2 regions of the Lactiplantibacillus paraxiangfangensis genome follow, and region 2 is predicted to be linked to the other one. Evidence: predicted binding sites of a transcription regulator. Region 2 holds the regulator's gene; the other holds the start of a gene.
The links. The regulator Rex, encoded in region 2, represses fermentation and respiration genes when NADH is low (regulators of the CRP and FNR family bind a similar motif). The targets are predictions, from matches to a motif close to TTGTGAANTANTTCACAA.
Positions count from the first base shown of each region.

Region 1 (4,434 bases), on a different contig from region 2:
GTTAGATGAGCGTCAAAATAGCTGGCAACACGCGACTAAGCAGTTATCAACGCTTAAGAAGTTGGAAAAAAACGCGTATTTTGCGCGCTTGGACTTCCACGAAGCCGGTGAACCGAAGACTGAGACCATTTATATTGGGCTAAGTTCTTTTTCGGATACGCCGGATCACTTCTTGATCTATGACTGGCGGGCGCCCATCTCTAGTATTTATTATGACGGTGGTCTCGGCAATGTGACCTACAGAACGCCGGACGGTCCCCAGTCAGTCAACGTGAAGCTTAAGCGGCAGTTGATGATTGATGACGGGAAGCTCGTGACCGTCTACGATACTGACGAAGCGGTCGGGGACTCGATGCTCTTAGAAGTTCTAGACGAAAAGTCAGACGTTAAGATGAAGAGTATCGTAACGACGATTCAAAAGGAACAAAATACGATTATTCGGGATACTAGCTCCGATTTGTTATTTGTTCAAGGGGCGGCCGGTTCCGGGAAGACGTCGTCGGTCTTGCAACGGGTCGCGTACTTGTTGTACCGGTACCGCGGGAATTTAACGGCCGGACAAGTTATCCTGTTTTCACCGAACCAATTATTCAACGATTATATTAACCAAGTGTTGCCAGAACTAGGCGAACAAAACATGGTACAGATGACGTACTACCAGTACGCCTCGTACCGGTTGCCACGGATGCAGGTCGAAACCTTGCAACAACGGTTTGAAGCTGAAAATACGGATGCGATGTCCAAAGTGACGAAGCTGGAAGGTAGCCTAGCGTTCTTTAACGCGGTAACGACTTACGGTAAACACTTGGAACAAGCCGACATGCGTTTTCGAAACATCACGTTGAACGATGAGGTCATTATTCCACGGGAAAAAATTAAAGAAATCTACTATTCATTTAATGAAAATTATCACTTAGGCAACCGGTTATCGGAAACCAAGGAAGATTTAATTAAAATTTTGAATCGCAAAGTGGAATCTGAGATGCGGTCTAAGTGGGTTGAAGACGTCGTTCAGGACTTATCACGCGAAGAAATTAACCAGTTGTATGGTAATCAGCCCCGTGAGTTTAAGAACGGGGATCAGGAATTTAAGTTCTTAGCACGTAAAATTGTCATGAAACGGTTAGGGACGGCTAGAACACAGATCGTCCGGAACCGGTTCTTGAGTATCAACATGCAGTACGCGCACTTTTTACGCGAAGTACCGCAAATTATCGACCTAGCGAAGTACGATATTTCGCAGGACGAGTGGGACGCCGCGGTTGAACAGAAATTAGCCAGCATCAAGGAACGGCACATTTCATTGACGACCGTTTCAGCTTACATGTACTTGCATGATTTAATGACGGGTAAGAAGGGCCAACGGGATATTCGCTTTGTCTTCTTGGATGAAATTCAAGATTACAACGCCTTCCAGTTAGCTTTCTTGAAGTTTAGTTTTCCAAACGCGCGTTTTACGATGCTCGGTGACTTGAACCAGGCCATTTTCACTAAGGAAAACAGTCACACGCTGATTGGTGAACTTGAAACGTTGTTTGATCCGGAGAAGACCCGGGTGGTTCAACTAACCAAGTCGTACCGGTCGACCCAGCAAATCACCGATTTTACTAAGGAAATCTTAGTGAACGGTGAAGCCGTAACCGCCTTTGATCGCCAAGGGGACCTCCCTAATGTGGCGGTAACGAGTGATTTTGATGATGCCGTGGATCAAGTCGTTGACCAACTTGCCATGAATGATTCGGACCGGGACACAACGGCCATCATTGGTAAGACGTTGGCCGAATGTGAAGCGTTGACCGACGCGTTGCAAGCTCGTGGCGAAAAGGTCACGCTGATTCGGACCGAAAATCAACGGTTAGCACCCGGCGTCATCGTAGTACCGTCCTTCTTAGCTAAGGGACTTGAATTTGACGCAGTGATCGTGTGGAACGCTAACCCGGATAATTATCAGCGCGAAGATGAACGGCAATTGCTATATACCATCTGCTCACGGGCGATGCACGAATTAACGATTGTAGCGGTGGGCGAATTGTCACCACTGCTCAGCCGTGTTAACCCGGATTTATATACGTTAAATGAAGCGACCGTTTAGTCGCCGTAAAATGACCCGCCATGGTTAGACCAAGTCTAGTTATGGCGGGGCTTTTTTTGCGCTTTAATACGGGACAAATTTGATGAATTGTCGATAGTAATCAACGTTTAATTGTGATATTCTTAACAAAATGGAAACGATTACATAACAGGAGGAATGAATAATGACTATTACTGAAATGTTAGGAATCCAGTACCCGATATTTTCTGGTGCGATGATGCATATTGCGGATCATCGGCTCGTTGGGGCAGTGTCTGAAGCGGGCGGCCTCGGCGTTTTAGCTTCTGCCGGCCTCAGTGCCGATGAATTACGGGTTGAGATCGTAAAGACGCGGGAATTAACGGATAAACCATTTGGCGTTAACTTGATGCTTCAAATGAAAAATTGTCCGGAATTAGCACAGGTCATTATTGACGAAGGCGTCAAGGTTGTGACGACTGGTGCCGGGAACCCGGCGTCGTACATTGGCCCGCTGCATGCTGCCGGGATTAAAGTCATTCCGGTGATTGCGTCGGTGCACCACGCGCATAAAATGGTCGCGGCGGGGGCCGATGCGGTCGTCGCTGAAGGTCAAGAGTCTGGTGGACATATCGGGCAAACGTCAACGATGGCACTATTGCCACAAGTTGTTGACGCGGTTGATATTCCCGTCATCGGGGCCGGGGGTGTCGGTGACGGCCGCTCGGTTGCCGCCATGTTTGCGTTGGGTGCTTCCGGCGTGCAATGTGGGACCATCTTCTTAACGGCGGCCGAATGCCCGGTAGCGGAAGCGTACAAGCAGCGGGTCTTAGCGGCGAGCGATACGGAAACCATCGTAACGGGACGCGCCCACCGGGATCCGGTCCGGTCATTACGTAACCCAATGTTGGAACATTATTTACAATTAGAACAAGCAGCGGCACCGGTAGTGGACTTGAAACAGTTAGCAGACGGCTCGTTTGAGCGTGCGGTCGACGACGGGGACGTTGAAGGCGGCAACCCGATGGCTGGTGAAATTGCGGGGATGTTCACCAAGATTCGTCCCGCTAAAGAAATTATTGAAGATTTATTTAGTCAAGCAAACCAAGTGGCGAGTGCGTTAACGATCTAAGTTCGGGCTGATAAATGGATTGGCTATTTGAGAAAGCGCTTTCTTTTGCTATAATTGACCTATAAGCCGACGGTATTGATAGGGCAACTACTAATAGAAAGCGTGATTAATATGATTATTAAGTCAACGTTAGAAAATTATTTAGCATTTTTCAACACCCCACTATTATCAGCTGGGCAAACCATTGGTGAACTGGTCGTTTTAATTCAGGCACATTACGCACAACGGCGGACCGATGAACATCTATCGATTTACTATGACGCGGTCGCCGATAACATCGTGATTGATTGGAATGATCAGCACCAAGTCATCAAGCGGTTCACAAACGACCACTTTAATCGCATTGAATCAGCTTATCTAGCCATGCAGGCCGAACAGCGGACTGTACAAGCTTAGTCTTAATATAAAAAAAGGCCTTTTCCGTTTTTGCGGGAAAGGCCTTTTAGATTGGAAGCAGTTATTATTGGTAGCTCCGTCGGGCAGTCTTGGTGTGCTGTGGGGGACGGTCCCAGCCACGGTGCGGTCTGGAACCTCGATTCAAAGCCGATAAACCACGTCTTTGAATCGCCCCGCAAGATTGGCACAAGGTTCACCTGCCAATCTTGCCGACACAGCACACCAAGACTGCCCGACTTTCGCTAAATACGAAGTGGTCTGTTGTTATTACGCTAGTAATTAATGGCATAGCTATCAGCGACGACCAGACTAGGTTATAAAGGAATAACGCTCTTTGGGCCGTTACTGCTTAAAGTAGGCCGTTAAGAACGGCGCAGTTTTGCTGACGACTTGGGCTTGCGAATAAGTCTTCTTGCCGTCGCCCCAGATGGAGATGGCTGAGCCGATGTTTTTGCTGCTCTTCGCAAGGTCTTGGGGGTTCGTCTTATCCCAGACCTGAACGTTCCAGTTCTTCTTTAAGTCATTTTTCCAGTAGCTGACGTTGGCCTTCTTGAACGTCGCTGGTTTCGTAATGACGTAGAGGTACCAGAAGTTGGCGTTGATGGTCTGAAAGCCCGCTTTGTTGAGTTGGGGAAGGGTCGGACGAATCTTGCGGTGGAGTTTGACTTGCTTGGGGTCGTCGTTTTCACCGTCATAACTCCAGTAGGTGATCAGGATGTTATGGTCGATCTTTTTCAAATCCGCGCGCATCAGCCCGTCGTTCCACATGGTGGTTTTGAGATGCTTCTTATTCAGGTAGCGGTTCAACGTGTTGGTGTATTTAACAGTGTTAGGTTGATGAGTTGCGGTGGACGCA
Region 1 covers NZ_BTPW01000024.1:31,260-35,693, forward strand. The annotation lists gene helD (RNA polymerase recycling motor HelD) at 1-2,092, shown strand, start outside; gene AAA939_RS12265 (nitronate monooxygenase) at 2,256-3,182, shown strand; gene AAA939_RS12270 (hypothetical protein) at 3,294-3,578, shown strand; gene AAA939_RS12275 (family 20 glycosylhydrolase) at 3,921-4,434, opposite strand, start outside.
Region 1: AAA939_RS12265 (nitronate monooxygenase) is a predicted target of Rex. The motif match lies at 2,204-2,221, and genes of this name have one in related genera.

Region 2 (4,434 bases):
CGCCGATCACCAAAACCGGGTGCCTTAACTGCAACGACGTTGAACGTCCCACGCATCTTGTTTAAAACCAAGGTTGGTAAGGCTTCGCCAGAAATATCATCAGCAATGATCAACAATGGCTTGCCTTGTTCAACGATTGATTGTAACAATGGTAAGATATCTTGGATGTTAGAAATCTTCTTGTCGGTGATTAAGATATAAGGGCTATCAAGGTCAGCCTCCATCTTATCGTTATCAGTTACCATGTATTGTGATAAGTAACCGCGATCGAATTGCATCCCTTCAACAACGTCTAAGCTCGTATCGACCCCACGGGATTCTTCAATGGTGATAACCCCATCATGGCCAACTTTTTCCATGGCTTCGGCAATTAACTTACCAGTTTCTTTGCTAGCAGATGAAACGGAAGCAATTTGCGCAATATCTTCTTGCGTCTTAACTTGGTGAGCCATGGCGTGTAAAGAATCAACCGCTGTCTTAGTGGCTTCTTCAATCCCACGACGAATACCAACGGGGTTAGCACCGGCCGTAACGTTCTTCATACCTTCGTTAACGATCGATTGGGTTAAGACCGTGGCAGTGGTTGTCCCATCACCAGCAATATCGTTAGTCTTAGAAGCAACTTCGGAAACTAATTTGGCACCCATGTTTTCGAAGTGATCTTCCAAGTCGATTGCTTTAGCGATTGTCACACCATCGTTAGTAATGGTTGGTGAACCGTATGATTGTTCCAATACGACGTTGCGCCCCTTAGGCCCTAACGTTGATTTAACGGTGTCAGCTAATTGATCGACACCCTTAAGCATAGCTGCTCGTGCATCTTCAGAGAACTTTAATTCTTTAGCCATTATCTATTTTCACCTCATGAATAATTTTTTAATTAAATATTGTTTTAAATGGATTAGTCTTCGACTGCGACAATGTCCTTTTCGTGTAAAACAAGGTACTTAGTTCCTTCATACTTAACTTCAGTACCGGCGTACTTGTCGAACAATACTTGATCGCCGACTTTCACGCTTGGGGCAACCTTCGTCCCGTTATCTAAAACACGACCGTCATTGACGGCAACAACTTTACCGCTTTGTGGCTTTTCCTTAGCGTTATTGGCAATAACGATACCACCAATCGTTTGTTCTTCTTCTTCTTGTTGTTGCAAGATGACGCGATCTCCTAATGGTTTTAACACGTGAATCCCTCCATTTATTCTTTTTAGCACTCTTAATACCCAAGTGCTAATTACAAAGATAACTATATCATTTTGATTTAAGAATGCAAGTGATTTGTCAATTATTAGTCAAAGAATGTCAAATCGACTATAATGGGATTACTTAAGTCAAATTGACTCGAAAATTAACTAAATCAAAGGACGTGAGCTGATGGCTAATCGCCGCCAATCGCTAATCATTTTAATCCTCTACTTTATAATTTACGCATTACCTAGCCTTTTGGTCGCTAGTTTTCATAATTTGGGATCGCAGGTCTTCGTCATCCAGACCGTTGACTACCTAGTCGGCGCTGTGCTGTTGGTCATCGTTGCCAGTCGGATGCACGAACCTAATCCTCTAGAAAAGCACCCCGTTAGTTGGGTTAAAGCACTGCTATGGGGGTTGTTAGGTACCGTGCTGGTCATTGTCGGGCAAATGGTGATTTTACAGCTCACCCAACTACTCGGGCACTCTACGGCGTCGGCCAATACGACGACGCTTTTAACCGTTGGCCGCCAGTACCCGTTCTTTTTCCTAGCAATTATGGTCGGCGCCCCTATTATGGAAGAACTCGTCTTTCGTAAAGTGATTTTTGGCAACCTTGCCCCACTGACTGGGCAAATCGGGGCCGCGCTCATCTCCAGTGTCTTCTTCAGTTTTGCGCACGCCGACGGTCACTTTATCCTGTACGCCTTCATTGGCTTACTCTTTTGTTGGTTATACCGCCAAACTGGCCGTATCCAGACTTCGATGTTAGCGCATATTTTAATGAATAGCGTTGTTATTTTACCTACACTACTTGGTAAATAACCGCTAGCCAAATAAAAACGCTTGGGAAAAAATCCCAAGCGTTTTTATTATTCATCGTCAGAATTGCCGTGATCACCCAATTGTTCACCGTAGTGTTCAATAAAGTAAATCAGCGTCTGTAATTCATTGGTTAAATCGACATTTTGAACCCGAACCGTATCCGGTACTGAAATGCGTAACGGTGTAAAGTTCATGATTCCCTTGACGTTGGCATCTACCAATTCATCAGTGATGTTTTGCACAGCCGTCGTTGGTACTGTCAAGATTGCAATTTCAATTTGTTGTTCGATCAATTGCTTTTTAAGTTCCGTCATTGGATATACTGGTACACCGCTTTGTACCGTATTCGCAATGGCCTCGTTAACATCAAAAGCTGCGGAGATCCGCACGTTACTGTTCTTGTGGAAATTAAAGTTAAGTAACGCGTGTCCCAAGTTTCCGACCCCAATCAAGGCAACGTTCGTTAAAGTATCCTGATTCAAGATTTTCTTAAAGAACGAAAGTAACTTTTCAACATCATATCCGTACCCCCGTTTACCTAGGGCCCCAAAATATGAAAAATCGCGTCGAATCGTTGCTGAATCTACCTTAACCGCCTCGGACAATTCCGTTGATGAAACCCGTTTTTTATCGGCATCTAATAAAATATTGAGATAACGATAATAAATCGGCAACCGTTTCGCCGTTGCCCGAGGAATTTTTGTTTCTGCCATTCGGACGATCCCTCCTTACCAAAAGTTTGTGAATTTGCTGACACTATTCTAGCATAGTGCGTCACTTTGTGAAATAATAATTACTTATTATTCCGTATTACTAGGGCAGACCGTTGCAATATGCTACAATTGTGTGACGAATTAAATGTGAAAGGAGCTTAAAAAAGCGTGATTTTACTACAAGTACAGCAAGTCATGCGGCGTTTTGGCGCCGATGTCTTGTTCGATAACGTACAAATGGACATTCAAGAACATGCCCGGGTGGCCTTAGTTGGTCGCAACGGTGCGGGTAAATCAACCTTACTAAAAATGATTGCCGGTGAAACGGTCCCGGATGAGGGCCAGATTTCGATGCGTAAAGACCTGACCATTGGTTACTTAGCCCAAGATCAAGGCCTCGACAGCAACAATACGATTTGGGAAGAAATGAGCAGTGTCTTTGCCGAAGTGCACGCCTTAGAAGACCAAATGCACCGCTTAGAAGCTCAATTAAGCGACCCCGCCGTCATTGCGGACGACCAAACTTACCAACAAACTTTAAAAACTTATGATCAGGTTCAAACCGCCTTTCAACAAAAAAATGGTTACGGCTATCAGGCCGAAATCCGCGGCGTTTTGCACGGATTTCAATTCGACGCCGACGTTTACGACAAATCGGTCACCGAACTCTCTGGTGGTCAAAAGACTCAGTTGGCGTTAGCCAAACTATTGCTTGAAAAACGGGATCTCTTGATTTTGGACGAACCGACCAACCATTTGGACGTTGAAACGTTAACTTGGCTGGAAAGTTATTTGCAATCGTATACCGGCGCCTTACTAATCGTTTCCCATGACCGGTACTTCTTAGACCGCGTTGTTAACGAAGTCTACGACCTATCCCATCATGAAATGATCCACTACACCGGAAACTACGATCAATTTGTTCAGGAAAAAGCCGCCCGCATTCAGGCCCAGTGGAAACACTACGAAAAACAACAAGCTGAGATCAGTAAGTTAGAAGATTTCGTCAACAAGAATATTGTACGGGCGTCAACGACGAAGCGGGCGCAAGCTCGGCGTAAACAGTTAGCTAAGATGGACCGTTTAGACCGACCAGACGGCGATGACAAAACGGCGCACTTTGGCTTCCACGCTGCCAAGCAAAGTGGGAACATTGTTTTGACCGTTAAGGATGCCGCCGTTGGGTACGCTGGTCAAACGTTATCAGAACCGGATAACCTTAACGTTAAAAAACACGAAGCCGTCGCCATTGTTGGCCCCAACGGGATTGGTAAATCGACCCTCTTAAAAAGTATTTTAGGAAAGATTCCGTTCATCAAAGGTCAAGCCGTCTTCGGCACTAACGTCGTAACTGGCTACTACGACCAGGAACAACGGAACCTTCATGATAGCAAAACAGTTTTAAGCGAATTATGGGACGAACACCCAACCACGCCTGAAAAGGATATCCGGACGATTCTCGGGAGCTTTCTCTTTACCGGCGAAGACGTCGACAAACCAATTCACGCTCTATCCGGTGGTGAGCGGGCTCGCTTATTGCTAACTAAACTTGCGATGCAAAATAATAACTTTTTGATTCTTGACGAACCGACCAACCATTTGGATATCGATAGTCGGGAAGTGTTGGAAGTGGCCCTCAATGATTTTGACGGGACCCTCCTCTTCGTTTCTCATGACCGTTACTTCATTAATCAAGTGGCCACTAG
Region 2 covers NZ_BTPW01000022.1:27,346-31,779, forward strand. The annotation lists gene groL (chaperonin GroEL) at 1-848, opposite strand, end outside; gene groES (co-chaperone GroES) at 902-1,186, opposite strand; gene AAA939_RS11785 (CPBP family intramembrane glutamic endopeptidase) at 1,377-2,015, shown strand; gene AAA939_RS11790 (redox-sensing transcriptional repressor Rex) at 2,063-2,728, opposite strand; gene AAA939_RS11795 (ABC-F family ATP-binding cassette domain-containing protein) at 2,897-4,434, shown strand, end outside.